3 regions of the Bradyrhizobium sp. USDA 3397 genome follow, and region 1 is predicted to be linked to each of the others. Evidence: predicted binding sites of a transcription regulator. Region 1 holds the regulator's gene; each other region holds the start of a gene.
What was found. The regulator PhoB, encoded in region 1, activates phosphate uptake and scavenging genes when phosphate is short. The targets are predictions, from matches to a motif close to TGTCATNNANCTGTCAT.

Region 1 (9,854 bases):
CCGCGGTCGCCAGCACCGCGCCGATCGGAAAGCCGCCGCCGAGCGCCTTGGCGAGCGACATCACGTCCGGTGTGACGCCGGTGCGCTTGTAGGCAAAGAGCTCGCCCGTGCGGCCCATGCCGGTCTGCACCTCGTCGAAGGCGAGCAACAGGCCGCGCTCGTTGCAGAGCTCGCGCAGCGCCCTCAGGAAGGCGTGAGGTGCAGAACGAACGCCACCCTCGCCCTGGATCGGCTCGATGAGAATGCCGGCGGTGTGCGGACCGATCGCTTTCTTCACAGCCTCCAGATCACCATGCGGCACCTGGTCGAAGCCATCCATCGGCGGGCCGAAGCCCTCGAGATATTTCGCAGAGCCGGTGGCGGCGAGCGTCGCCAGCGTGCGGCCATGGAAGGCACCCTCGAAGGTGATCATGCGGTAACGCTCCGGATGCCCCTTGGAGAAGTGATGGTGACGCACCAGCTTGATCACGCCTTCCAGCGCCTCGGCGCCGGAATTGCAGAAGAACACGAAGTCCGCAAAGCTCTCATTGCAGAGGCGGCTTGCGAGCTTCTCGCCGTCAGGGCTCTGGAACAGGTTCGACATGTGCCAGAGCTTGGTCGCCTGCTCCTGCAACGCCTTGACCAGCGCGGGATGGACATGGCCGAGCGCATTCACCGCGACGCCCGAGGTGAAATCGAGATAGCGATCGCCGTTGGTCGCGATCAGCCAGCAGCCTTCGCCGCGCTCGAAACCGAGGTCGGCCCTGGCGAAAACGGGGAGCAAATGCGGCGCTGCGCTGTTAGTCATGACGTCACTTGAATGTTGCGGACGGTGTGAGGGCATGCATTGCGCGACGCACCATCGACCGGCCCCGGAAAACGAAACGTGCCGCCTTTTAAGGGCGGCACGTGGCACTATCTTATGCCTGGCAAGACGGGTGTCAATGCCGCCCGGAAAGCCTCGCGAAACGCTGATTCCGTAGTCTTGCGGTGCCGATTTTGCGGGTTTTTCACCACGGAACATGTGGAAGCGAGTCGGCGGACTCTTGCGCGGGAGTCACGCCATATTGTAGCGTTTGGACTGTCAGATACGACATCTCGTGCAGCAGTTCTGATCCCAGAAGTCCTCATGTACCGGCGTAAACGTTCGGGCGTCTTGAGCGCGCCCGGCGAGCCTTAAGGGATTCTGACGGCACGGGTTTTTCAAGGCTAAAGCATTCGCTGCGAAGGCCCCAGGATGGCAGGCGCGCAGCGAGGGAAAGGGTGCAATGACGGTTTTGACCTGGTCCGATGATCGCGTCGAGCAGCTGAAGAAGCTCTGGGAGGCCGGACTTTCGGCCAGCCAGATCGCGGCGGAGCTCGGCAATGTGACCCGCAATGCCGTGATCGGCAAGGTGCACCGGCTCGGCCTGTCCGGCCGCGCCAAGAGCCCTTCATCGGCAGCGCCGCGGCCGCGCAAGGCACGGCCCGCGCAGCACATGATGCGGGTGACCCGCCCCGTCGCGCGCGGCAACACCGCGCTGGCGCAGGCCTTCGAGGTCGAGTTGGAAGCCGAGCCGGTTACCTACGACAACGTGGTGCCGATGAGCCAGCGGCTGTCGCTGCTGGAATTGAACGAGGCGACCTGCCACTGGCCGGTCGGCGATCCATCGAGCCCGGATTTCTTCTTCTGCGGCGGCAAGGCGCTCTCAGGCCTGCCCTACTGCGCCCAGCATTCGCGCGTGGCCTATCAGCCCGCAGCGGACCGCCGTCGCGCAGCACCGAAGCCGGGCACGCGGTGAGCTCGCGATTTCATTGATTGCCAGGACAGCAGCCGTCACACGATGACGGCTCCAATTATTCGGTGTCATCCCCGCCTAGTGCGCGATTGCGCACGGGGAGCGGGGATCCATAACCACAGGGCGCGGTGATTGCGCGAGATGGTTACTGCGAGTCTTCGCCAGACCACGTACTATCGTTGATCGCGGCGAGCGCGAGCGCTCGCGCTGAGATCCCGGGCTCGCGCTGCGCGCGCCCCGGGATGACGGTCGAGATCGGCGCCGCAGTTCGCCAAACCAGCTGTCGCTGGCGCTTTATGTCTGCTCAGCCTTCGCAAAGCGATCGTCCAGCGCGTAGCCGGCGCCGCGGACGGTGCGGATCGGGTCCTGCTCGCGGCCGAGATTGAGCAGCTTGCGCAGGCGGCCGATATGGACGTCGACGGTGCGCTCGTCGATGTAAATGTCGCGGCCCCAGACGCTGTCGAGCAGCTGCTCGCGCGAGAACACGCGGCCGGGATGCTCCAGGAAGAACTCCAGCAGGCGATATTCGGTCGGGCCGAGATCGATCGGCCGGCCTGAGCGCGCCACGCGGCGCTTGTCGCGGTCGAGCTCGATATCGCCATAGGCGAGCACGGTGGCGAGGCGCTCGGGACTCGCACGCCTGAGCAGACCCTTCACGCGCGCAAGCAGCTCCGGCACCGAGAACGGCTTGACGATGTAATCATCCGCGCCGGTCGCAAGCCCGCGCACCCGCTCGCTCTCCTCGCCGCGCGCGGTGAGCATGATGATCGGCAGCTGCTTGGTCTCGGGGCGGGTCCGAAGCCGCCGGCACAGCTCGATGCCCGACAGGCCCGGCAGCATCCAGTCGAGCACGATCAGATCGGGAATGTGCTCCTTGAGGCGGGTGTCGGCGTCATCGCCGCGCATCACCGTCTCGACGTCATAGCCGTCGCCTTCGAGGTTGTAGCGAAGAAGCTCGGTGAGAGCTTCCTCGTCCTCAACCACCATAATGCGTGCGCCCATGTTGTCGTCGCTCCTTAAGTCGTCAGGTGTTCGGCACCGTCGTGGCGAAGGTCGTCATGTCGCCCTTCGGCCGCTTGTCGGTGATCGCCTGGCCCTCGATCATGTAGAACACGGTCTCGGCGATGTTGGTGGCGTGATCGCCGATCCGCTCGATGTTCTTGGCACAGAACATCAGGTGGATGCAGAACGAGATGTTGCGCGGATCCTCCATCATGTAGGTGAGGAGCTCGCGGAACAGCGAGGTGCAGATGGCGTCGACTTCCTCGTCGCCCTTCCACACTGCCATCGCCGCCGGCAGGTCGTGCGCGGCATAGGCGTCCAGCACCGACTTGACCTGCTGCTGCACGAGGTCGGTCATGTGCTCCAGGCCGCGGAACAGCTTGAGCGGATGGAAATCCGTCTCCAGCGCCGCGACGCGCTTGCCCATGTTCTTGGCGAGATCGCCGATGCGCTCGAGATCGGTCGCAACGCGCATGGCGCCGACGATCTCGCGCAGGTCGACGGCCATCGGCTGGCGGCGGGCGATGGTGAGAACGGCGCGCTCCTCGATGCGCTTCTGCAGCGCGTCGAGCTCGGCGTCGGTCGTGACGACGCGCTGGCCGAGCGCGACGTCGCGGCGGATCAGCGCGTCGACGGAATCGACGATCATGCGTTCGGCGATGCCGCCCATCTCGGCGACCAGGCGGGTGAGCTCCTGAAGATCGCTGTCGAAGGCCTTTACGGTATGTTCAGAACCCATGTTCCGTCTCCTCAGCCGAACCGGCCGGTGATGTAATCCTGCGTGCGCCGATCGCTCGGCGACGTGAAGATCTTGCTGGTGTCATCGAACTCGATCAACTCGCCGAGATACATGAAGGCGGTCTTGTCGGAGACGCGCGCCGCCTGCTGCATGTTGTGGGTCACGATCGCGATCGTGTAGTTCTCGGACAATTCCTGGATCAGCTCTTCGACCTTGGCGGTCGAGATCGGGTCGAGCGCCGAGCAAGGCTCGTCGAACAAGATCACCTCGGGCCGCACCGCGACGGTGCGGGCGATGCAGAGGCGCTGCTGCTGGCCGCCGGAGAGCGACAGGCCGGAGGCATTGAGCTTGTCCTTGACCTCGTTCCACAGCGCGCCGCCGCGCAGCGCCTTCTCGACGCGGCCGTCCATCTCGGACTTGGAGATCTTCTCGTAGAGACGAATGCCGAAGGCGATGTTCTCGTAGATCGTCATCGGGAACGGCGTCGGCTTCTGGAACACCATGCCGACCCGGGCACGGAGCAGGTTGAGGTCGAGCTTGGGGTCGAGGATGTTGGTATGGTCGAGCAACAGCTGACCGTCTGCGCGCTGGCCCGGATAGAGGTCGTACATCCGGTTGAAGATGCGCAGCAGGGTGGACTTGCCGCAGCCGGACGGGCCGATGAACGCCGTGACGCGGTTGGTGCCGAGCGCCAGGTTGATGTTCTTCAGCGCGTGGTGATCACCGTAGTAGAAGTTGAGGTTGCGCGCGGTGACCTTGGCGGGCGCCTCGGGCAACGGCTGCGAACCGGGATGAACGGTCGGTGCGCTGACGGAAACAGACATTTCACTCATTTTGCAGTCCTCTCGGCGCCAAGGATGCGCGCGCCAATGTTAAGGGCAAGCACGGTCAGGGTGATCAGCAGCGCGCCGCTCCAGGCGAGTTGCTTCCAATATTCGTAGGGGCTCTGCACGAAGTTGTTGATGGTGACAGGCAGGTTCGCCATCGTCTTGTCCAGGCCGAGGCTGAAGAACTGGTTCGACAGCGCCGTGAACAACAGCGGCGCGGTCTCGCCGGCGACCCGGGCGGTGGCGAGCAGCACGCCGGTGATGAGGCCGGCGCGCGCCGCACGGTACGCGATTCGCCTGATCACCAGCGAGCGCGGCAGGCCGAGCGCGCTGGCAGCTTCGCGCAACGGATTCGGCACCAGCAGCAGCATGTCCTCCGTGGTGCGCACGACGACCGGGATCACGATGACGGCAAGCGCCAGCGCGCCCGCAATCGCCGAGAAGCCGCGCATCGGCACCACCACCGCGCCATAGATGAAGAGGCCGATGATGATCGAGGGTGCCGACAAGAGAATGTCGTTGATGAAGCGGATCACCGAGGTCAGCTTGTCGTTGCGGCCGTACTCGGCGAGATAGGTGCCGGCGAACAGGCCGAGCGGCGCGCCGATGCCGACGCCGATCACGGTCATGATCAGCGAGCCGACGATGGCGTTGCGCAGGCCGCCCTCGTTCGATCCGGGCGGCGGCGTGTCAGCTGTGAAGACCTGGAGGTTGAGCCCGGCCAGGCCGTTGTAGAGCAGCGTGACCAGGATCAGCGCGAGCCAGGTGACGCCGAAGGCGGCGGCGGCGATGCAGAGGCCGCGGATGACGATGTCCCAGCGGCGGCGGCGTGAATAGATCGGGTTCATGGCTTCACTTCCCGGCCTTGGTTTCGAGGCGCAGCAGCATCAAACGGGCGGCCGCGAGCACGAAGAACGTCAGCACGAACAGCAGGAGGCCGAGCAGGATCAGGCCGGACTGGTGCAGGCCGTCGCTCTCGGCGAACTCGGATGCGATCGCCGCCGAGATGGTCGTGCCCGGCGCGAAGATCGACGAGGAGATCCGGAACGAGTTGCCGATGATGAAGGTCACCGCCATGGTCTCGCCGAGCGCCCGGCCCAGCGCCAGCATGACGCCGCCGATGATGCCGACGCGGGTGTAGGGGATCACCACGCTGCGGACGACCTCCCAGGTGGTGCAGCCGACGCCGTAGGCGGCTTCCTTCAGCACCGGCGGCACCGTCTTGAACACGTCGACCGAAATCGAGGTGATGAAGGGCAGCACCATGATGGCGAGGATCAGCGCGGCGTTGAACAGGCTGAGATAGGACGGGGGCCCTGCGAAGATCGCGCCCAGCACGGGGACGCCGTCGAACACCCTGATCATGAAGGGCTGGAAGGTGTTGGCCAGGAAGGGGCCGAGCACGAAGAAGCCCCACATGCCGTAGATGATCGAGGGAATGCCGGCGAGCAGCTCGACCGCCATGCCGATCGGGCGGCGCAGCCATTGCGGGCAGAGCTCGGTGAGGAAGATCGCAATGCCGAGACCGACGGGAATGGCGATCAGCATCGCGATGAAGGAGGTGACGAGCGTGCCGTAGATTGGCCCGAGCGCGCCGAGCACCGGCGGATCGGCCGAGGGCGCCCAGCGCTGCGTCCACAGGAAGGAGATGCCGAACTCCTGGATCGCCGGGAAGGCGCCGACGATCAGCGAGATGATGATGCCGCCGAGGATCAGCAGCACCGAGATCGCGGACAACCGCGTGATCCAGTAGAAGGTGACGTCGCCGAGCTTGAACGCGCTCAAGGCCTTGGCGCGATCATATGGACCGGCAGCATCAATCACATTGCTCTCAACAGCCATCTCAGCCACGCCGATCCCCTATACCCGTTTTATGTACGCTTGTTGTTGGTGGCGCGCTCCGGATGCGGCAGGAGGCCGATCCGGAGCGGAGATCTTGCAGCGTCCCGGAACCGTGTCCGGGACACATATGGCGCCTTAGCTCTTGATCTCGGCAGCCCAGGTCTTCTCGATCTGCTGGACGACGCTTTCCGGCATCGGAATGTAGTCGAGCTCCTCGGCCATCTTGCCGCCGTTCTTGAAGGCCCAGCGGAAGAACTTGATCGCTTCCTGCGCGGCCGCCTTGTCGGTGGCGGACTTGTGCATCAGGATGAAGGTCGCCGCCGTGATCGGCCAGGACTTCTCGCCGGGCTGCTCGGTCAGGATGACGTAATAGCCGGGAGCCTTGGACCAATCGGCGTTGGAGGCGGCCGCCTGGAAGGCCTCGACGGTCGGCTGCACCGGCTTGCCGGCCTTGTTGACGAGACCGGTGTGGGTGAGCTTGTTCTGCTTGGCATAGGCGTATTCGACATAGCCGATCGAGTTCTTGGTCTGGCTGATGTTGCCTGACACACCCTCGTTGCCCTTGGCGCCGACGCCGACCGGCCACTCGACCGCGGTGCCCTCGCCGACCTTGCTCTTCCAGTCCGCGCTGGCCTTGGAGAGATAGTTGGTGAAGTTGAAGGTGGTGCCCGAGCCGTCCGAACGACGGACCACGGTGATGGCTTCTGACGGCAGCTTCGCGTTGGGATTGAGCTTCTTGATCGCGGCATCGTCCCACTTGGTGATCTTGCCGAGATAGATGTTGGCCAAGGTCTCGCCGTCGAACACCAGCTCGCCCGGCTTCACGCCCTCGAGGTTGACGACGGGGACGATGGCACCCATCACCATCGGCCACTGGACGAGGCCATCCTTCTCGAGCTGCTCGGCCTTGAGCGGCGCGTCGGTGGCGCCGAAGGTCACGGTCTTGGCCTGGATCTGCTTGATGCCGCCGCCGGAGCCGATGGACTGATAGTTCAGACCGTTGCCGGTCTCCTTTTTGTAGGCGTCGGCCCACTTCGAATAGATCGGGAACGGGAACGTCGCGCCGGCACCGGTGATGTCGGCTGCAAAGGCTACCGTCGTCGATGCGGCGACCAAGCCGGCAGCGACCATGGTTTTGAGGAAATTCATGCTGGTCTCCATACAGGGGAGCGAAGCGCCATCCGCGCCCGATCGCGCTCCCCGCGCCGCCGCTTTAGGGGCGGTCGGCTGTGCTTTTACGAAGGTTTCGTGACAGTTGGATGACGACACCAAGCAGTTGAAATTGCTTGCGTTTCCGATCAAGCCGGAGTCTTGGTTTGGGGAAAACAGGCGGTGAAGGTGGCGCCCTGCCTGGGCACGCTTTCGATCAAAAGGCGGCCGCGATGACGGTTAAGAATATGTTTCACCAGCGATAACCCGAGCCCGGTGCCGCCTTGCGAGCGGCTGTCGCCGACATCGACCCGGTAGAAGCGCTCGGTCAGCCGCGGCAGGTGCTCCGGCGCGATGCCCGGGCCGAAATCGCGGACCATGACCCGAATTTCCTGAGTTCCGTCAGCGGCGGCGCTCGAGGTCAGCGACACGATGACGCGCCCGCCGGAGGCGCCGTATTTGAGCGCGTTCTCGATCAGGTTCTCGAACAGGCGGAGCAGCTCCTCGCGGTCCCCCGCGATCATCACCGGTGGCTCCGGCAGGTGGATGTCCACCTCGACCTGACGCTCGCGCGCCAGCGGCTCGAGCCCGTCGGCGACCTGACGGATGATCGGGACGAGATCGACCAGGGTGTCGGGCCGGACATGGGCCGACAGCTCGACCCGCGACAGCGACAAGAGATCGTCGATCAGGCGCGCCATGCGCGTGGCCTGGTTGTGCATGATGCCGAGGAAGCGCTCGCGCGCCTTGGGATCGTCCTTGGCCTGGCCCTGGAGCGTATCGATGAAGCCCGACAGCGCCGCCAGCGGCGTGCGCAGCTCGTGGCTGGCATTGGCGACGAAGTCGGCGCGCATCTCCTCGACCCGGCGCAGCGGCGTCTGGTCGTGGAAGGTCATTAGCATGCATTTGTCGGCGCCGCCGAAGCTGGTCGGCACCGGTACCGGCGTGATGATCAGCTCCATCCAGCGATCAACCGGAACATGATCGAGATAGGTCGCGCGCCGCGGCTCGGTGGTCGCGATGGCCTCGCGCAGCGCGGTGATGATCTCCGGCGAGCGCAGCGCGAACTGGGCGAGCTCGTTCTTGCGCAGCGCCGGCGCGAGCTGGGCGGCGGCGGCGTTGAGGTGGATGACGCGGCCGGCCCGGTCGAGCAGCACCGCCGGATCCGGCATGCCGGCGACCACCGCGGCCACCGCCGCGCTCTCGACCGGGTTGATGCGTCTGACGTCGTCGCGGGAGGTGGCGGGATCGTGCAGCCGCCACGGGATCAAGGCAGCCGCCGCGATGCAGAGGAACACGATTGCAGCGTGCAGCGCCGACAATTCGCCGAGCGAGACCACGACGGACAGCGCCAGCGCCGCGGCGATCAGGATGATGGTCGAGTGCCGCAGCCGATCGGACCAGGGCTGGGCGGAGGGAGAAGAGGGGGCGTCGATCGCCATCGGGGCGGACTTCTCCTGGGGACTGTCCTTAAGGACCTGACACCGGTCAGGCGCCGCTGTCGCTGCGCTCTCTCACATAGGCGGCTTCAGGCGCCGGGCCGGGGTCCAGCTTGAGCGCCGCCTGTTGCAAGCGCTTCGATCGGGCGCCGATTATAACCTCTCGAAACGTCAGCAAGATTACAGATAAGACGAACGGAGACAGATAATAGAGGACGCGGAACAGGAGCATGCCGCCCAGCAGCTCCTCGCGGTCCATCTGCCAGAGGCCGACCAGCATGGCGGCATCGAACACCCCCAAGCCTCCGGGTGAATGGCTGGCGAAGCCGAGCAGGGTCGCCGAGACGAAGATCACCGCGACCATCACGAAGCCGAGATTGGGCTCGTCGGGGACCAGCACATACATCGCCAGCGCGCAGAAACCGAGATCGACGATGCCGATCGCGATCTGGAGCAGCGTCAGCGGGCCGCCCGGCAGCACCACGGTCCAGGGGCCGCGGCCGACCACCCGCGGCTGGCTCCAGACCCAGATCACGTAACCGATCAGCGCCACGATGATCGTCAGCGCCAGTGTCCGGTTCAGCCAGACCGGCAGCTGGTCGATCGAGGCTGCCGCCTCCGGATGGTAGGCGATGCCGAGGCCGAGCACGGCGGCATTGCCCAGCCAGAAGGTCAGGCCGGCGAGAAAGCAGATTTTTGCGACGTCGATCGCGTTGAGCCCATAGGCCGAATAGATGCGGTAGCGCACCGCCCCGCCGGTGAAGACGGAGGCGCCGACATTGTGGCCGATCGAATAGCTGGTGAAGGCCGCGAGCGCGTTGATGCGATAGGGCACATGGGCATGGCCGATCGCGCGCGTGGCGAAGAGGTCGTAGAAGGTCAGCGTGAAATAGCCCGCAGTGACGAATAGCGCCGCCATCGCAATCTGGCTCGGCTCGGTGCTCTTGATCGCTTCGAGGACCTCGTTGAAATCGATGCCGCGCAGCATGTGGTAGAGCACGTAGCAAGCGATGCCGATGACCGCGATGCTGATCACGACTCCAAGCTTATGCAGGACTTGCTTCTGGCGCAGAAACGTCGTCGCCCTGCGTATGGCTTC
Region 2 (9,854 bases), 610 kb from region 1:
TGCGGGCCAATTTGAAGAAAACAAGGCCTGGTGTGGGGCGAGCAAGTCGCCGCAGACTCAGTCGTCATCCCCGCCTAGTGCGCGCAATTGCGCACGGGGGCGGGGATCCATAACCTCAAGGAGGAGTCGTCGAGGCGAGCTGGCAACTCCAAGTCTTCGTCAAACTCCTCCCTGGGGTTATGGGTCCCGGATCGGCGCTCCGCCTCGCGTCGCTTGTCCGGGACGACAGCGGAGTTCGTGGAGACAGCAACAAAAAAGCCCCGGCTCGCGCCGGGGCCTTGATGCAGCAAAACTTGCGTTTCGCTTACTTGCTGTCGCGGTTCTTCAGCGCGGTGCCGAGGATGTCGCCCAGCGTCGCACCCGAATCCGAGGAGCCGTACTGCGCGATGGCTTCCTTCTCTTCGGCGACTTCGAGCGCCTTGATCGACACCTGGACCTTGCGGGCCTTCTTGTCGAACTGGATCACGCGGGCATCGACCTTCTCGCCGACGGCGAAGCGTTCGGCGCGCTGGTCGTTGCGGTCACGGGCGAGCTCGGAGCGTTTGATGAAGGTGGTGAAGTCGGTACCGGCGATCTTCACCTCGATACCGCTTTCCTTCACTTCGAGCACTTCGCAGGTCACGACCGCACCCTTCTTGACATCGCCCGGCTCGGCGAAGGGGTCGCCTTCGAGCTGCTTGATGCCGAGCGAGATGCGCTCCTTCTCGACGTCCACATCGAGCACCACGGCCTTCACCATGTCGCCCTTCTTGTAGTTGTCGATCACCTGCTCGCCCGGAAGCTTCCAGTCGAGATCGGAGAGGTGGACCATGCCGTCGACGTCGCCCTCGAGGCCCAGGAACAGGCCGAACTCGGTCTTGTTCTTGACCTCGCCCTCGACCACCGAACCGGTCGGGTGCTTCTCGACGAAGACCTCCCAGGGGTTGCGCATGGTCTGCTTGAGGCCGAGCGAGATGCGGCGCTTGACGGAATCCACTTCCAGCACCTGCACGTCGACTTCCTGCGAGGTCGACACGATCTTGCCGGGGTGCATGTTCTTCTTGGTCCACGACATCTCGGAGACGTGGATCAGGCCTTCGATGCCCGGCTCGAGCTCGACGAACGCACCGTAGTCGGTGATGTTGGTGACGCGGCCGGTGAAGCGGGCACCCAGCGGGTACTTGGCTTCGATGCCCTGCCACGGATCGTCCAGCAGCTGCTTCATGCCCAGCGAGATGCGGTGCGTCTCGTGGTTGATCTTGATGATCTTGACCTTCACGGTCTGGCCGATCGAGAGCACCTCGGTCGGGTGGTTGACGCGGCGCCACGCGATGTCGGTGACGTGCAGGAGGCCGTCGATGCCGCCGAGGTCAACGAACGCACCGTAATCGGTGATGTTCTTGACCACGCCGTCGATGACCTGACCCTCTTCGAGGTTCTGCACCAGCTCCTGGCGCTGCTCGGCCCGGGTCTCTTCGAGCACCGTGCGGCGGGACACGACGATGTTGCCGCGGCGGCGGTCCATCTTCAGGATCTGGAACGGCTGCGAGTTGTTCATCAGCGGCGCAACGTCGCGGATCGGACGGATGTCGACCTGCGAGCGCGGCAGGAAGGCCACGGCACCGTCGAGGTCGACGGTGAAGCCGCCCTTGACCTGGTTGAAGATGACGCCGTTGACCTTCTCGTTGTTCTGGAACGCCTTCTCCAGCTTGCCCCAGCTCTCTTCGCGTCGCGCCTTGTCGCGCGACAGCACGGCTTCGCCGAGGGCGTTTTCGATGCGATCGAGGAACACTTCCACCTCGTCGCCGACCTTGAGGTCGCTCTCACGGCCGGGGCCGGAAAATTCGCGCAGCGCGACGCGGCCCTCGGTCTTCAGGCCGACGTCGATGACGGCCATGTCCTTTTCAATTGCAACCACCTTGCCCTTGACGACGGAGCTTTCCTGCAGGTTGCCGCCTGCAAAGGACTCGTCGAGCATCGCGGCGAAATCATCGCGCGACGGGCTATAGGTATCAGCAGAAGTCGAAGCCATTTGTTCTCCAGTTGCGGATGTCTTGCCGGCCGTTGGGTTCATGGGCGCATCGCGCGCGCAGTGTCGGAAGGTCCGCAAGACCTTCGAGCGACCGCTCGTTGCCCCGATCTAGCGACCAGAACAGCGGAAGCGGGCCGGCTGAGGCCCGCGCGTTCGATACGTTGAAAGCTTGTCCGGAACCTGGATCGCGCCGGTCCCGAAACCGGGACGAAGCGTATCGACCTCAAAGAGCGGGAGCGGGCACTTCCTCCAATGACGGCGGCGGCTTAACCCCGCGACCGGCCCGCTCGGACAGCCTCGATAATGTCGATGGCGGCCCGGACGCCGCCTTCTATATCCAGTTGGGAGTTATCTAGCAAGTAAGCATCCGGGGCCGGTTTCAAAGGCGCAATCGACCGATTCTTGTCACGTTCGTCACGCTGGAGGATGTCGGCGAGCACGGCCGCCTCGTCCGCCTCCTCGCCCCGCGCTTTGGCCTCCATGGTGCGGCGCCGCGCGCGGACCCTGGGGTCGGCGACCACGAAGATCTTCACGTCGGCATGGGGACAGATCACGGTTCCAATATCCCGGCCGTCGAGCACGGCGCCGGGCGGATCGGCCGCGAACTGGCGCTGGAAATTGACCAGAACCTCGCGAACCCGAGGGATTGCCGAGACGATCGAGGCACCCTCGCCGGCCTTCTGGGTCTTCAGCGCAGGATTGCCGAACTTTTCGGGATCGAGCTCCAGCGCGGCCTGCACCGCAGCCGCCTCGTCGTTGAGATCGTGCCCCGACTGCATCAGGGCATAGGCGACCGCGCGATAGATCACGCCGGTATCGAGATGACGATAGCCGTAATGGTGGGCGAGACGCTTGCCGAGCGTCCCCTTGCCCGAAGCCGCGGGCCCGTCGATGGCGATGATCATGAGAACTCGGCCCCTAGCGAACGCATCATCGGAATGAAATCCGGAAAGCTGGTGGCGATGAAGGCGGTGTCGTCGACGGTCACGGGCTGATCGGAGGCGCAGCCCATCACCAGCGCGGACATCGCGATGCGATGGTCCATATGGGTGGCGACAGTGCCGCCGCCCGGGACGTGGCCGCGACCCTCCACGATCAGATCGTCGCCGGAGACCTCGACCTTGACGCCGTTGACGCGCAGCATGGCGGCCGTGGCTTCAAGCCGGTCGGATTCCTTGACACGCAGCTCCTGCAGGCCGCGCATGATCGTGGTGCCTTCGGCGAACGACGCCGCCACCGCCAGCACCAGATATTCGTCGATCATCGACGGCGCGCGCTCGGGCGGCACCTCGACGCCGCGCAGCTTCGACGCCCGCACGCGCAAGCGCGCCATCGGCTCGCCGGCATCGCCGCGCACTTCGCTCTCCTCGATGGAGGCGCCCATTTCGCGCAGCGTGGTGAACAGCCCGGTGCGCAGCGGATTGGTCATGACGTCGGACAGCACGACATCGGAGCCCTCCGCGATCAGCGCCGCGACGATCGGGAAGGCGGCCGAAGAGGGATCGGCGGGCACCACGACATTGGCGCCATGCAGCTCGGGCTGGCCCACCAGCGTGATGCGGCGGCCGTGCCGGCCTTCCTGGACCGAGGTGATGTCGGCGCCGAAATGCTTCAGCATTAGCTCGGTGTGGTCGCGGCTGGCCTCGGTCTCGATGACCGTGGTGGTGCCGGGAGCGGCGAGGCCCGCCAGCAGCACGGCGGATTTGATCTGGGCCGAGGCGACAGGGGTCTTGTAGACGATCGGCAGGGGGTCGCGCGCGCCCTGGAGGGTCAGCGGCAGGCGCCCGCCCTCGCCGCCGGCGGTGACCCTGGCTCCCATCTTTTCCAGGGGATCGAGGATCCGGCGCATCGGACGACTGCGCAGCGAGGCGTCGCCGTCGAACACCGCCGAAATCGGGCAGCCGGCGACGGCGCCCATGACCAGCCGGCAGCCGGTGCCGGAATTGCCGAAATCCAGTGCTGCCTTGGGCTGGGCGAAGCCTCCGACCCCGACGCCGTTGACAGTCCAGGCGAAATCGCCGGTGCGCTCGACCCTGGTGCCCAGCGCCTGCATCGATTTGGCGGTGTTGAGGACGTCCTCGCCCTCGAGCAGGCCCGAAATCCTGGTCTCGCCGACCGCCAGCGCGCCCAGGATCAGGGCGCGGTGGGAGATCGACTTGTCGCCGGGCACCCGTACTTTCCCGGTCAGGGGACCGCTGGCGCGAGACTGGAGCGGCCTCGGTTGGTCGGAATGGGTCAAGATTGTGTCCTTGAATAGGCCCGGTGGGCTGGCGCGCAGGTACCACATGGTCCGCGCCCCGTCACGGGCATGTCGTTCTCCCGTAATGCGCTATTGACAGCGGGCCGCCAACTAGCCAAGTGAAGCACCGCTTTTCAGACATTCCCAGGATTCCTGCCGTGGCCAAGTCCGAACTCGGAACCAAACGTATTTGCCCGACCACGGGCAAGAAGTTCTATGACCTCAACAAGAATCCGGTGATCTCGCCCTATACCGGCGAAGTGGTGCCGATCGCCCCGGTCGCTCCTGCCCGCGGCCCCCGTGCCGCCGAGGCCCGCAACATGGCCCAGGACAACGCGCCGGAGCCGGCGGAGGCCGAGGAGTTGGTCTCGCTCGAGGAGGCCGATGCCGAGGAGAACACCGGCAAGGTCAAGGCGGTCGTGCCCGAATCGGAGGACGATATCGAGGTCGACGAGACCCTCGACGACGATGATGACGACGATTCGACCTTCATTGCCGACGAGGAAGAGGGCGATGAGGACGTGACCGACATCATTGGTGATGTCGGCGGTGATGAAGAGACTTGAGATCAGCCCTGATCTGTGAAAAAGGGTGCACCGCGCGAGTCGCCTAGAGCGCTCGCCGGCCGGGACGGGTCCCCCAGGATCCTCCCATCTGGACTAAGGGGCCATAGCTCAGCTGGGAGAGCGCTTGCATGGCATGCAAGAGGTCGGCGGTTCGATCCCGCCTGGCTCCACCAGCCTTCGCTGGCTTCGCCAGCTTCGGCTCGGCAAGCCAGCTCCGCTCCCTCGTGGCGAAGCTAGCGAAGGCTGCCGCGGCGTAGCCCGAAGGGCGAAGCCGGGCTTCAGCAAAACAAGGGCGGGTGTAAACTCTCTTCGACAACCGGGGGGAGTGCGATGAAGTACGTCTACATCTTGGAGAGCCTCGATTCCCTCCATTTCTACGTCGGGATCACCGACGACCTCCGCGCCCGACTGACAAAGCACAATGCTGGCGAGGTGCCCCACACTTCGAAATACGGACCTTGGCGGCTCAAGACTTACGTCGCATTCAGCGACGAGAAGCAGGCCGTCGCATTCGAAAAGTACTTGAAGTCGGCATCAGGCCGCGCCTTCGCCAAGAAGCGGCTTTAGCCCCCTACTCCCCGATCACCGCATTCAGCCGATCCCTCAGCGCCACGATCTCGTCCTTCATCGCGACCAGTTCTGACACCGAGCAGTCCGACGCCGCCAGGATCGATTGCGGCACGTTGCGCGCCTTCTCCTTCAGCGCATGGCCCTGCGCCGTCAGGGCGATCAGGACCTGGCGCTCGTCCTCGCGCGAGCGGGTGCGCCTGACGAGATGGGCAGCCTCGAGCCGTTTGAGCAGCGGCGTCAGCGTGCCCGAATCCAGGAACAGCTTCTCGCCGATCTCCTTGACCGGCACGTCGTCCCGCTCCCACAGCACCAGCATGACCAGATATTGCGGATAGGTCAGGCCGAGCCGATCGAGCAGCGGCTTGTAGACGCGGTTGAAGGCGTGCGTGGCGGAATAGACCGCAAAGCAGATCTGGTTGTCGAGGCGAAGCGGGTCTACCACCGTTGATTTCCGGGCCATGACGAATCTCGCGCGTTTCTCTCATTCTGGGCCCGGCCGGCGGCACATTCAATTGCGAACAATTAAATGTGAGGCGCGACGAATTAGATTGCGCGCAATCTAATTGTCTGCGATAAAGCTTGCACCCCAACCCGGAAAGACCCGAGGAGACGAAAATGTCTGTGAACGTCCTCTACAAGACCAGCGCCAAGGCCACCGGCGGCCGCGACGGCCATGCTGCGACCCTCGACGGCGCGCTCGACGTCAAGCTCACCACGCCGAAGGAGCTCGGCGGTGGCGGCGGCGCTGGCAACAATCCCGAGCAGCTGTTCGCGGCCGGCTATGCCGCCTGCTTCATCGGCGCGATGAAGTTCGTGGCCTCGCAGGGCGGCCCGAAGGTGCCTGCGGATGCCTCGGTCACCTCGACCGTCGGCATCGGCCCTCGCTCCGAGGGCGGCTTCGGCCTCGATATCGACCTTGCGGTCTCGCTGCCGGGCCTTGCCCGTGCAGATGCCGAGGCGCTGGTGGCGAAGGCGCACCAGGTGTGCCCGTACTCCAATGCCACGCGCGGCAACGTTGACGTTCGCCTGACGGTGGTCTGATCGGCAGCGCGGATCGGCTGGCCCGGGGCCTCCTCGGGCCGGCCACTTACGAGGAAATTTGCCACCCCGCGGCATGGCTGCACGGCGGCGCATACGGCTCCACGCTCGGCGCCATTGCTGGCGCAAACAAACCTCGCTAGGCCTGTGATCCAATGATCGACACAGGGAAGCGAAGGCATGACTGAAGCAGCAACGGGCGCCATGAGCGGACTGCGCGTCATCGATCTCACGCGCGTGCTCGGCGGTCCCTACTGCACCCAGATCCTCGCCGACCACGGCGCCGACGTGATCAAGGTCGAGCCGCCCGCGGGCGACGAGGTGCGCGAATGGGGCCCTCCGTTCCACGAAGAGGATGCGGCCTATTTCGTCGGCATCAACCGCAACAAGCGCTCGATCGGCCTCGACCTCGCCTCCGAGGGCGGCCGAATCGTGCTGCTCAAGATGCTGGAGACCGCCGACGTCCTGATCGAGAATTTCAAGCCGGGCACGCTGGAGAAATGGGGCATCGGCAACGACGTCCTCAGCAAGAAATATCCCCGCCTCGTGCATTGCCGGATCTGCGGCTTCGGCGCCGACGGCCCGCGCGGCGGCAACCCCGGCTATGATGCCATCATCCAGGCCATGACCGGCATGATCGCGGCGACCGGCTCGCCCGAGAGCGGGCCGATGCGGATCGGCGTGCCCTTGGTCGACATCACCACCGGACTTTATGCGGCGATCGGCATCCTGATGGCGCTGTCGGAGCGGCAGCGGTCGGGCAAGGGCCAGTTCCTGGAGACGACGCTGTACGAGACCGGCCTCGCCATCATGCATCCGCACACCGCGAATTATTTCATGCATGGCAAGCCGCCTGGTCTCACCGGCAACGAGCATCCGAACCTCGTCCCTTACGCGATCTTCCCGACCAAGACCGACAACATCTTCATCGGCGTCGGCAATGACGGCACCTTCCGCAAGCTGGCGAAAGAGATCGGCAAGCCCGAGCTCGGCACCGATCCACGCTTTGCCCGCAACAAGGACCGCATCGCCAATCGCGAGGCGCTGCGCGCCGAGCTTGCCGCCGTGTTCAGCCAGCACGAGGCCGAGCCGCTGTGCAACCGCCTGCTCGCGGCCGGCCTGCCCGCGGGGCCGGTGCAGAAGATCGACCAGGCGTTGACCAACCCGCACACGATCGCGCGTGGCGATATTATCGAGAAGGACTGGTACAAGGGCGTGGCTTCGCCGATCCGGCTCGACCGCAGCAAGCCGAGCCTGCGCCGCGTGCCGCCGAAATTCAGCCAGCACGCGGCCGAGGTGCTGGGCGAGTTCGGCTACTCCAAGGCCGAGATCGACGCGATGGTCGAAAAGGGCACGGTCTGCGGTCCCGAGCGGAAACGCTGAGCTAAGGCGAGCGTCAACGGTGGTGCGCTCCCTCTCCCGCTCGCGGGAGAGGGTTGGGGAGAGGGTGTCTCCGCACCGGGACAATCCCCTAGAGGATAGAACCCTCACCCGGCGCGATAGTGCCTCATCTCAATGCCGCACTGCGGCGCGCGCACGCATGTGCAGCGCGAACGGAGTCGGCTGACGGCTCCGTCTTGGCCTATTTGACGACTTCCCATTTGGCAGCGCTTGCTGCTTTCGTTTGTCCCGCTTACACAGTCATGTGAACGTCATGTGGCGCTGCTAGCGCAAGCGCTTCTTTAGTGACGGGCAAGGGAGGTTTTCTTGATGGCTCTTCGACATTTTGGCGCGGCGGCGGCCGTCGCACTCACAATTGGTCTCGGCGTCTCGCCGGCACTCGCAGTGACCGAAATCCAGTGGTGGCACGCGATGACCGGCGCCAACAACGACGTCATCGTCAGGCTCGCCAACGACTTCAACGCCACGCAGAGCGACTTCAAGGTGATCCCGACCTACAAGGGCAACTACGCCGACACGATGAACGCCGGCATCGCCGCGTTCCGCGCCGGCAACGCGCCGCACATCATGCAGGTGTTCGAGGTCGGCACCGCCACCATGATGGCCGCGACCGGCGCAGTGAAGCCGGTCTACAAGCTGATGGCCGAGACAGGCGAGAAGTTCGATCCGAAGGCTTACTTGCCCGCGATCACCGGCTACTACTCGACCTCGAAGGGCGAGATGCTGTCCTTCCCCTTCAACTCGTCCTCGACGGTGATGTGGGTCAACCTCGACGCGCTGAAGAAAGCGAATGTCGAGATCCCGAAGACCTGGCCCGAAGTGTTCGACGCCGCCAAGAAGCTGAAGGCGGCCGGCCACGCCACTTGCGGCTTCTCCAACTCCTGGGTCACCTGGGTCAATCTCGAGCAGCTCTCCGCCTGGCACAACGTGCCGCTCGCCAGCAAGGCAAACGGTCTCGACGGCTTCGACACCGTGCTGTCCTTCAACGGTCCGCTCCAGGTCAAGCATCTCGAAAATCTGGTCGAGCTCCAGAAGGACAAGACCTACGACTATGCCGGCCGCACCAACACCGGCGAAGGCCGCTTCACGTCGGGCGAATGCCCGCTCTACCTGACCTCGTCGGCGTTCTTCGGCAACGTGAAGGCGCAGGCCAAGTTCGCCTTCACTGCGGTGCCGATGCCCTATTATCCCGACGCCAAGGGCGCGCCGCAGAACTCGATCATCGGCGGTGCCTCGCTCTGGGTGATGGGCGGCAAACCGGCGGACGATTACAAGGGCGTCGCCAAATTCTTCTCCTTCCTCTCGGACACCGATCGCCAGGTCTACATCCACAAGGCCTCGGGCTATCTGCCGATCACCAAGGCGGCCTATGACAAGGCCAAGGCGGATGGCTTCTACAAGGACCAGCCCTATCTGGAAACGCCGCTGCTCGAGCTGACCAACAAGGAGCCGACCGAGAACTCGCGCGGCCTGCGCCTCGGCAACATGGTGCAGCTCCGTGACGTCTGGGCGGAAGAGATCGAGCAGGCGCTGGCCGGCAAGAAGACGGCCAAGCAGGCGCTGGACGCGGCCGTCGAGCGCGGCAACACCATGCTGCGCCAGTTCGAAAAGACCGCCGTGAAGTAAGGCGACAAGCGACAGGCCGGTCAACCGGCCTGCCGCCCCCGCAGGCATCATGCAAAAGCAAGCCATTTTCCAATCGAAGCTATTGCCCTATGCGCTGGTTGCGCCGCAGCTCGCGATCGTCCTGATATTCTTCTACTGGCCGGCCTTGCAGGCGGTGATCCAGTCCTTCCTGCTCCAGGACGCCTTCGGCCTGTCAACCAGCTTCGTCTGGTTCGAGAACTATATCGACCTGTTCAAGGAGCGCGCCTATTTCGAGGCGATCGTCCGCACCTTCTTCTTCTCGTTCGCCATCGCGATCTCGTCGCTGTCATTCGCGCTGCTGCTCGCGGTCATGGCCGACAAGCCGCTGCGTGGCGGCACGCTTTACCGCACGCTGCTGATCTGGCCCTATGCGGTGGCGCCG
Region 3 (9,854 bases), 720 kb from region 1:
GGCGCTGCCGCCGATCCGACGCTGCTGGCGCGGCTTTCTCTCAAGACCGGCGACCGCGTCACGATCGGGTCCGCAACGTTCCAGATCCGCTCCACCGTCGAGGCCGAGCCGGACAAGCTCGCCGGCGGCATCGGCTTCGGGCCCCGCTTTCTGATCAGCGAGGCGGCCTTGCGCGCCACCGGCCTGATCCAGCCCGGCAGCTTGGTGCGTTGGGTCTACCGGGTCAAGCTGCCGGAGGCCGCGAACAACGAGCGCGCCACCGAAGCCTTCATCGCGGATGCGCGCAGCGCCGCGCCGCAGGCCGGCTGGGAGATCCGCAGCCGCTCCAATGCCTCGCCGCAGCTCGAGCGCAACATCAACCGCTTCACGCAGTTCCTGACCCTAGTCGGCCTTGCCGCGCTGCTGGTCGGCGGCGTCGGCGTCGCCAATGCCGTCAAGAGTCACATCGACCGCAAGCTCGAGGTGATCGCTGCCTTCAAGGCCGTCGGCGCCACCGGCCGGGACGTGTTCGGCATCTATCTGGCGCAAGTGGTCCTGCTGGCCGCGATCGGGTCCGTGATCGGCCTGGCGCTCGGCGCCGCGATGCCCTTTGCGATCGTTGGCCTGTTCGGCAAGCTGTTGCCGCTGCCGGTGGTGCCGGCCGTGCACACCGACGAGCTCGCGCTGTCCTTCCTCTACGGCCTCCTCACCGCGCTCGCCTTCGGCCTGTGGCCGCTCGCGCGCGTGCACGACGTGCCGGTGGCCGCGCTGTTCCGCGACACCATCAGCTCCGAATGGCACCGGCCGCGCGCGAGCTATCTCGTGTTCATGGCCGTCGTGATCGCACTCCTCATCGCGGTCGTGATCGGCCTGTCGTTCGACAGGCGCATCGCCGCGGTGTTCGTGGCCTCCTCAGTGGTCGTGTTCGCCTTGCTGCGCGGCATCGCCGCCCTGCTGATGACGATCGCGCGACGGCTGCCACGGACGCGGCTGCCGATGCTGCGGCTTGCGATCGCCAACATCCACCGGCCGGGCGCGCTGACGCCGTCCGTCGTGCTGTCGCTGGGACTCGGGCTCGCCGTGCTCGTCACCATCACCCAGATCGACGGCAATCTGCGCCGGCAGTTCCTGGCGGCGCTCCCCGACCAGGCGCCATCGTTCTTCTTCATCGACATTCCGAGCGCGCAGGCCGAGCAGTTCGATGGCTATCTGCGCCAGATCGCCCCCGGCGCCAGGATCGAGGACGTGCCGATGCTGCGCGGACGCATCGTCGCCGCGCGCGGGGTGCGCGCCGAGGAGCTCAAGCCGACCACGGATTCCGAATGGGTGCTGCAGAGCGATCGCGGCCTGACCTACACCGCCGAGCTGCCGAAGGGCTCCAAGGTGGTCGAGGGCGAATGGTGGCGTGCTGATTATTCCGGCCCGCCACTGGTCTCGTTGGAGAAGAAGATCGCCGACGGGCTCGGCCTCAAGCTCGGCGACGAGGTGGTGGTCAACGTGCTCGGCCGCGACATCCCGGCCAAGATCAGCAATCTGCGCACGATCGACTGGCAGGGTCTCGGCATCAATTTCGTCCTGGTGTTCTCGCCCAACGCCTTCAAGGGCGCGCCGCACACCCATATCGCGACGCTGACGGAAGCGGGCGGAAAGGCGGGCGACGGCAAGATCATCAAGGAGGTCGCCGACGCCTATCCGATGGTGACCAGTGTGCGCGTGCGCGAGGTGATGGAGACGGTCGGCTCCGTGGTGACCAATCTGGCCCTGGCGATCCGCGGCGCCAGCGCCGTGACGCTGATCTCGGCGATCCTGGTGCTGGGCGGGGCGCTCGCCGCCGGCCACCGCCACCGGGTCTATGACGCGGTTATCCTGAAGACCCTGGGCGCGACGCGGCTGCGGCTGCTCGGCGCCTATGCCCTCGAATACCTCCTGATCGGCCTTGCTACCGCGGTGTTCGGGGTGATCGCGGGCAGCATCGCGGCCTGGCTGATCGTGACGCGGCTGATGACGCTGAGCTTCGTCTGGCAGGCCGACAGCGCCGCCGGCGTGGTCGCCGCCGCGCTGGTCGTGACCGTCGGGCTCGGGCTTGCCGGCACGCTGCTGGCATTGAACAAAAAGCCCGCGACGGTGTTGCGAAATTTGTGACAAAATGTAGCGGCGGATCGAGCTGCCCGGAATCGGCCCGGTTTCCGCGATTAACCACGCTACCCCCGTCAGCTTCGCGTCAGGATTGACGCCGAGGGCGACATTCAGCCGCGCGTGGAAGGTTGCGGCGAATGTGTTAGTTTCCCACATATCGGATGGGTTCGGAGTCCCGATTGTGAGCCAAAATTAAATCGGCTGGCAGCGGTCTCCGAGATAGAATTTGACGAACCGGCGGCATGGCGACCCTCGTGCCGGACCGGACCAACCAACGGGAATTCGACCATGTCGGACCTAGACCGTAACTACGCTTCTCCTTTCGGCAGGGCCGCCGGGCGTGTTGACGCCGCGACGGTCGATGCCGGCCTGCGCGCCTATATGCTGCGCATCTACAACTACATGACCATTGGCCTGGCCATCACCGGCCTTGCCGCGCTCGGCGTCTACATGGCCGCCGTGACCGACGTTCCGACGGCGGACGCCGTTCGCGTCGGCAAGGTGTTCCTGACGCCGTTCGGCTACGCCATGTTCGTCAGCCCCCTGAAGTGGCTGTTCATCCTAGCGCCGCTCGCGATGGTGTTCGTGATCTCGGCGGGCATCAACCGTCTGGCCCCCTCGACCGCCCAGATCCTGTTCTGGGTGTTCGCGGCGCTGATGGGCATCTCGCTGTCGTCGATCTTCCTGGTGTTCACGCACACCTCGATCGTGCGGGTGTTCTTCATCACCGCGGCGACCTTCGGTGCGCTGAGCCTCTACGGCTACACCACCAAGCGTGACCTGACCGGCATGGGCTCGTTCCTGTTCATGGGCCTGATCGGCATCGTTCTCGCCAGCCTGGTGAACCTGTTCCTGGCCAGCTCGATGCTGCAGTTCATCGTGTCGGTGGTCGGCGTGCTGGTGTTCTCGGGCCTGACCGCCTGGGATACCCAGCGGCTGAAGAACGACTACATCTACGGCTATGCCTCGGCCGGCGGTGAAGTCGCAGAGCGTTCGGCCATCACCGGCGCACTGTCGCTGTACCTGAACTTCATCAACCTGTTCACGCTGCTGCTGCAGCTCCTCGGCCAGCGCGAGTAAGCTCTGAGACGAGAGAACGGACACGAACCCCGGCCGAAAGGCCGGGGTTTTCGTTTGGGGGTACGGGCTCTCCTCGTCATTGCGAGGAGCTCGCGACAAAATTGCGCAGCAATTTTGCGCTGATGCGACGAAGCAATCCAGAGTCCCTCCGCGGATGCATTTCTGGATTGCTTCGCTGCGCTCGCAATGACGCTGCGGAGGCGGCGGAACCCCTTCCAGCAGTCGGACGAAGGCTCTATCCTTCCCCCATGTCCGCACCCGATATCAGGCCCACCACCGAGGCCGACCTTCCCGCCGTCACCGCCATCTACCAGCAGGCCGTCCGCGAGGGCACGGCGACATTCGAGCTGGAGCCGCCCGACCTCACCGAAATGACGCGCCGCTATCGCGCGCTGATCGACGGCGGCTATCCCTATTTCGTCGCGATGCTGGACGGGCGCGTGGCCGGCTATGCCTATGCCGGCGCCTACCGGCCGCGGCCGGCCTATCGCTTCACGGTGGAGAACTCGATCTATCTCGATCCCTCCTTCCACCGCCGCGGCGTCGGGTCAATGCTGCTGGAACGGCTGATCGCCGAATGCGAGGCGCGCGGCTTCCGTCAGATGATCGCTGTGATCGGCGATTCCGCCAATGCCGGATCGATCGGCGTGCACACGAGGTGCGGCTTCAAGATGATCGGCACGCATCCCAGTGTCGGGCTGAAATTCGGCCGCTGGCTGGACACCGTGATGATGCAACGCGACCTCGGCGAGGGCGGAAGCACGGTGCCGACAAAGTAGATGTCGTAGGGTGGGCAAAGCGAAGCGTGCCCACCGTTCGCCGCACTAGAGAAAGCGCGTGGGCACGGCGCTACGCGCCTTTGCCCACCCTACGGCACCGTTCGTTCGTCTACACCACCGCCAGTTTGCGATCGATCACCAGCAGCACCCGCTCGAGCTCGTGGCCGCGGCGCAGGATCAGGCCGGTCGCCGAGATCACGCTGTACATGCCCTGCTTGCGCGCCAGCCGCGGGTCCTTCTCGATGCGATAGATCGGCACTTCCGAGGCGCGGCGATAGACCGAGAACACGGCGCGATCCTTCAGGAAGTCGATGGCATAATCGCGCCACTCGCCGTCAGCGACCATGCGGCCGTAGAGATTGAGAATCCGGTGCAGCTCGAGCCGGTTGAACGTCACCCGGTTCGGCTGCGCATGCACCGCGGCAGGACGCGCCGCCGCGCGCTGCTCGCTCGGGTCGGCATCCTCCGACGTCAGACTCATGGGAAGCGCCTCCTCATCGCACGGCTATGACCCGCGTCCGCCAAGATCGTCCCCGGAACCGCGTTCGTGACAATTGCATGATTGCGCCAACCGTTCCGCATCGCAAGGGGCTCGACCCATCGAATCGGCGTCCATCAGGGCACACGCAAGGGTGGAACTCCGTCGCGGCAAACCGTCACGGGATCGTTAGCAGGAATCATAGTATCGCCGCTTTTCCGCCAACCGCCTGCCGCCCTGCACTGCGAAAAGGGTGACGTGCGTTGACTCGGTCCTTTCGGTTCCGGATTCCTCAGCCCCCAGCCCCCCGGGGTCGAACAGGATCGGGTCTGTACGCACGACAAGGAGGGCCAACGCAAGTTGGTCCTTTTTTGTTTGTGCCGGGATGTTTCCGGCGCCCGTCATTCCGGGGCGCGCGAAGCGCGAGCCCGGAATCCATTTCTCAGCTCGGATAATGGGATTGATGGATTCCGGGCTCGCGCCAAGTGGCGCGCCCCGGAATGACGAGAGACTGATGTCTCAAGAAGATCTGCGCTTCAATGCAGCGACGTGTACGCCGCACCCAGCATCGGGCCCGGTCGCTCGCGGCTGCCGTCCTGGACGTAGACCACTGCGCCGTCGACGCCGTCGCGCGTGAGGTTCTCGATCGGCACCGTCCAGCTCTCCGGGCGGCCGGTCCAGTCGCCGACCTTGAGCAGGCTACGCACCACGTTGTGATAGGTGACCTGCTGTCCCTTGTTCTCGCCGCGGGTGATCGCGATCGGCACCGACTTGGCGATCGAGCAGATCCAGACCTCGCCGCGCGAGACCGCGGGCTCCTTGCTGGCGGCGACCGAGACGTTGATCTGCTTGCCCGAGAGCGACATCGTCACCGGCACGCTCATCACGCCGGTGCCCTTGTCGGTCTTGCCGATCGCGTTCTCGATGCCGGCGCGATCGCTGCCGATGACATGGGTGGAGCCGTTGACCACGACCTGCGGCGTGTAGACCTCGCGGTCGCCGCGCATGCGCGAATAGGCACGCTGCCGTGCAGAGAAGCGCGAATCCGCCAGCGTGTCCTTCCAGCCGAGATAGTCCCAGTAATCGATCGGCATGCTCAGCGCGATCACGGAGGGGTCCTTGGAGAGATCGCCGATGATCTGATCGGCGGGCGGGCAGGAGGAGCAGCCCTGCGAGGTGAACAATTCGACGACGGCGCGGGGTTCAGCCTGGGCAGGACGAATGACGGCGATGATCGCACATATGCCGAGAGCTCCCGACCAGAGGGCACCGGACCAACGTGGAATCAGATGGGAAGCCGTCATTGTCGTCATGTCGAACGCCGCACACCGTTGCTCTCAGGGGGAAATCTTATCGCCGGATGGTCACCGTAGTCTTACGGGGCGCGGTACATTCATCCATCCGGGCCACCGTCCAAAGGGAGGTTTTCCGCCGGGCGGGCCCATCTGAAGCGTACCGCAAACGCGCGAAGGCGGCCTTTGATAGGCCGCCTTCGTTAAGGCTTCTACTCACTTCGCAGTGAGCCATCATTCACAAATCCGCGTTTACGCCGCGAGCTTGCGCAGCACGTAGTGCAGGATGCCGCCGTTACGGTAGTAGTCGAGCTCGTCCAGCGTATCGATGCGGCAGAGCAGCGAAACGCGCTGCAGCGAACCGTCGCCGGAGACGATCTCCGCGGTCAGCTTCTGGCGCGGCTTGAGGTCGCCGACGAGGCCGCGGATGGTCACCTTCTCGTCGCCCTTCAGCCCAAGCGACTGCCAGGAGGTGCCTTCCTCGAAGGTCAGCGGCAGCACGCCCATGCCGACCAGGTTGGAGCGGTGGATGCGCTCGAAGCTCTGGCAGATCACGGCGCGCACGCCGAGCAGGCGCGTGCCCTTGGCGGCCCAGTCGCGCGAGGAGCCGTTGCCGTACTCGGCACCGGCGAACACCACCAGCGGCACCTTCTCTTCCTGGTACTTCATCGCGGCGTCGTAGATCGACATCTGCTCGCCGTCGGGCCAGTGCTTGGTCAGGCCGCCCTCGGGGATGTTTCCGTCCGCGCCCTTCAGCATGAAGTTCTTGATGCGGATGTTGGCGAAGGTGCCGCGCATCATGACTTCATGGTTGCCGCGGCGCGTGCCGTACTGGTTGAAGTCGGCCGGACGCACCTGGTGTTCGCTGAGATATTTGCCGGCGGGCGAGGTGAGCTTGATCGAGCCGGCCGGCGAGATGTGGTCGGTGGTGATCTTGTCGCCGAACATGGCGAGGATGCGCGCCTCGACGATGTCGGTGACCGGCTCCGGCTCCTTCTTCATGCCTTCGAAGTAAGGCGGATTCTGCACATAGGTCGAAGACATGTTCCAGCGATAGGTCTCGCTCTCGACCGTCTTGATCTTGCGCCAGTTGGTGTCGCCCTTGAACACGTCGGCGTACTTCTTCTTGAAGATCGACGCGGTCACGAACTTCTTCATGAAGGCGTTGATCTCCTTGGTCGTCGGCCAGATGTCCTTCAGGTACACCGGCTTGCCGTCCTTGCCCTCGCCGAGCGGCTCGGTGGCGAGGTTCTTGGTGACGCTGCCCGCGAGCGCGTAGGCGACTACCAGCGGCGGCGAGGCCAAATAGTTCGCCTGCACATCCGGCGAGACGCGACCTTCGAAGTTGCGGTTGCCGGAGAGCACGGCGGCCGCGACGACGCCGTTGTCGTTGATCGACTTCGAGATCTCCTCAGGCAGCGGACCGGAATTGCCGATGCAGGTGGTGCAGCCGAAGCCGACCAGGTTGAATCCGACCTTGTCGAGATCGGGCTGAAGACCCGAATTGGCGAGATATTCCGCGACCACCTGGCTGCCCGGGGCGAGCGAGGTCTTCACCCACGGCTTGGCCTTGAGGCCCTTCGCAGCCGCATTGCGCGCGAGCAAGCCGGCGCCGATGAGCACGCTCGGGTTCGATGTGTTGGTGCAGGAGGTGATCGCGGCGATCACGACGTCGCCATGGCCGATGTCGAAGTTCTTGCCTTCCACGGGGAAGCGCTTGGCCGGCTCCTCGGCCTTCTTGTACTCGCTGGCGAGCGCGAGCGAGAAGCCGTCGGCGACGGTCGGCAGCGCGATGCGGCCTTCGGGACGCTTCGGGCCGGCCATCGACGGCACGACGTCGCCGAGGTCGAGGGTCAGCGTCTCCGTGAACACGGGGTCGGGCGACTTGGCGGTGCGGAACAGGCCCTGCGCCTTGGCATAGGCCTGCACTAGCGCGACGCGGGCCGAGGCACGGCCGGAGGTCTTGAGATAGTCGAGCGCGGCGGCATCGACCGGGAAGAAGCCGCAGGTCGCGCCGTATTCGGGCGCCATGTTGGCGATCGTCGCCTTGTCGGCGACCGAGAGGTGGTCGAGGCCAGGGCCGAAGAACTCGACGAACTTGCCGACCACGCCGAGCTTGCGCAGCATCTGCGTCACGGTGAGCACGAGGTCGGTCGCGGTGACGCCCTCCTTCAGCGCGCCCTTCAGCTTGAAGCCGACGACGTTGGGCAGCAGCATCGACAGCGGCTGGCCGAGCATGCAGGCTTCCGCCTCGATGCCGCCGACGCCCCAGCCGAGCACGGCAAGGCCGTTGACCATGGTGGTGTGCGAATCGGTGCCGACCAGCGAATCGGGATAGGCCACCTCGAAGGTGCCGGTCTTCTTGCCGACGGTCATCTTCTCCTTCTTGGTCCAGACCGTCTGGGCCAGATATTCGAGATTGACCTGGTGGCAGATGCCGGTGCCGGGCGGCACGACGGAGAAGTTCGAGAACGCCTTCTGACCCCACTTCAGGAACTCGTAGCGCTCCTGGTTCTGCTTGTATTCCTCGGTGACGTTCTTGCCGAAGGCCTTGTTGTCGCCGAAGAAGTTCACGATCACAGAGTGGTCGATGACGAGGTCGACGGGCACCAAGGGGTTGATCTTCTCAGGCTCGCCGCCGAGCTTCTGCATCGCGTTGCGCATCGCGGCGAGATCGACCACCGCTGGCACGCCGGTGAAGTCCTGCATCAGCACCCGCGCCGGGCGGAAGGCGATCTCATGCTCCAGCGACTTCTTGCGCAGCCATTTCGAGACCGCGACGATGTCTTCCTTCTTGACCGAGCGGCCGTCCTCGTTGCGCAGCAAATTCTCGAGCAGGACCTTCATCGAATAGGGAAGTTTCGAAATTCCCTTCAGACCATTCTTCTCGGCGGTGGGCAGGCTGTAATAGACATAGGTCTTGGCGCCGACCTTGAGAGTCTTTTTGCATTTGAAGCTGTCGAGCGAGGTCATGTAGGAGATCCCAATTGCTAGTTATACCCGGCAGGGTATTTTAACACCGTCAGCGCATTAGGCTGGGCCGCTTGCAGGGGCAGGTTGAGTTGCTGCATCAAGTAGTTCCGGGCTTATAGAAGCTTTCTAACCGCGCCGCCACAGCCACTATCGTGCCGCAGCAATTCGCGAGCCAAAAATTCCCATGCGCTACCCCAAGATTTCCTGAGGCCCGGCTGTGAACGGACTGAACCAAGGCGACATGCGGCTGTCAGGTCACGGGCTGAGATGCGTGCGGGGCGGGCGCGAGGTGTTCGCCGGGCTCGATTTCGCGGCCGGGTCGGGCGAGGCCGTCGCGGTGATGGGGCGCAATGGATCAGGCAAGACCTCGCTGCTGCGGCTGATCGCGGGCCTGCTCGTTCCGGCCGGCGGGACGATCACGCTGAAGGGGGGCGATGGCGAGCTGACCCTGGCGGAGCAGTGCCACTATCTCGGCCATCGCGATGCCCTGAAGCCGGCGCTGAGCGTGGCCGAGAACCTGACGTTTTGGGCTGATTTTCTCGGCGGCGAGCGTTTCGACGCGGCCGAGAGCCTCGCCAAGGTGGGCCTCGACCACGCCACCCATCTGCCTGCCGGATTCCTGTCCGCGGGACAGCGCCGCCGGCTCTCGCTGGCGCGGCTGCTGACGGTCCGCCGCCCGGTCTGGCTCCTGGACGAGCCGACCAATGCGCTTGATGTCGCCGGTCAGGACATGTTCGCCGGCCTGATGCGCGAGCATCTGGCCGCCGGCGGCATGATCCTCGCGGCGACGCATGCCCCGCTCGGGATCGAATCGCGGGAGCTGCGGATCGGGGGAGTGGCGTGATGCGAGCCGACCCTCAGCTTTCCGAGCGGCCGGGCGCCGCCCGCTCCGTTGACTCCCTTCAGCTTGCCGCAGCGATCCATCTCGGGCCCGGCAGCCAGGCGCCGCCGCGGGCTCCCTTGCCTCTCCCGCTCTTGAGGCACAAGGGGAGCCCCCCATGACCGCCCTTGCCGCCCTCGTCCGCCGGGACATCCGCATCGCGCTCCGCGTCGGCGGCGGGGCCTTGATTGGCGTCTTGTTCTTTCTGACCGTGGTGGTGCTGATGCCGTTCGCGGTCGGGCCGGATCTGGCGCTGC

Region 2: the regulator PhoB is predicted to act here: its motif matches at 8,064-8,080, upstream of ugpB (sn-glycerol-3-phosphate ABC transporter substrate-binding protein UgpB).
Region 3: the regulator PhoB is predicted to act here: its motif matches at 4,522-4,538, upstream of ACVWYQ_RS22170 (DUF2794 domain-containing protein).

The regions. Positions count from the first base shown of each region.
Region 1 covers NZ_JBSSDS010000001.1:5,526,911-5,536,764, reverse strand. Annotated here, with positions in the region: gene ACVWYQ_RS25520 (acetylornithine transaminase) at 1-787, opposite strand, end outside; gene ACVWYQ_RS25515 (GcrA family cell cycle regulator) at 1,248-1,760, shown strand; gene phoB (phosphate regulon transcriptional regulator PhoB) at 2,052-2,759, opposite strand; gene phoU (phosphate signaling complex protein PhoU) at 2,782-3,498, opposite strand; gene pstB (phosphate ABC transporter ATP-binding protein PstB) at 3,510-4,331, opposite strand; gene pstA (phosphate ABC transporter permease PstA) at 4,328-5,173, opposite strand; gene pstC (phosphate ABC transporter permease subunit PstC) at 5,178-6,167, opposite strand; gene pstS (phosphate ABC transporter substrate-binding protein PstS) at 6,303-7,316, opposite strand; gene ACVWYQ_RS25480 (ATP-binding protein) at 7,466-8,758, opposite strand; gene ACVWYQ_RS25475 (lysylphosphatidylglycerol synthase domain-containing protein) at 8,805-9,854, opposite strand, start outside.
Region 2 covers NZ_JBSSDS010000001.1:4,912,464-4,922,317, forward strand. Annotated here, with positions in the region: gene rpsA (30S ribosomal protein S1) at 305-2,011, opposite strand; gene cmk ((d)CMP kinase) at 2,278-2,916, opposite strand; gene aroA (3-phosphoshikimate 1-carboxyvinyltransferase) at 2,913-4,250, opposite strand; gene ACVWYQ_RS22665 (TIGR02300 family protein) at 4,409-4,816, shown strand; tRNA gene ACVWYQ_RS22670 (tRNA-Ala) at 4,914-4,989, shown strand; gene ACVWYQ_RS22675 (GIY-YIG nuclease family protein) at 5,147-5,383, shown strand; gene ACVWYQ_RS22680 (MarR family winged helix-turn-helix transcriptional regulator) at 5,388-5,846, opposite strand; gene ACVWYQ_RS22685 (organic hydroperoxide resistance protein) at 6,002-6,427, shown strand; gene ACVWYQ_RS22690 (CaiB/BaiF CoA transferase family protein) at 6,605-7,807, shown strand; gene ugpB (sn-glycerol-3-phosphate ABC transporter substrate-binding protein UgpB) at 8,135-9,451, shown strand; gene ugpA (sn-glycerol-3-phosphate ABC transporter permease UgpA) at 9,501-9,854, shown strand, end outside.
Region 3 covers NZ_JBSSDS010000001.1:4,805,916-4,815,769, forward strand. Annotated here, with positions in the region: gene ACVWYQ_RS22155 (ABC transporter permease) at 1-2,121, shown strand, start outside; gene ACVWYQ_RS22160 (Bax inhibitor-1/YccA family protein) at 2,404-3,195, shown strand; gene ACVWYQ_RS22165 (N-acetyltransferase family protein) at 3,444-3,974, shown strand; gene ACVWYQ_RS22170 (DUF2794 domain-containing protein) at 4,084-4,455, opposite strand; gene ACVWYQ_RS22175 (DUF1223 domain-containing protein) at 4,989-5,765, opposite strand; gene acnA (aconitate hydratase AcnA) at 5,997-8,717, opposite strand; gene ccmA (heme ABC exporter ATP-binding protein CcmA) at 8,959-9,561, shown strand; gene ccmB (heme exporter protein CcmB) at 9,716-9,854, shown strand, end outside.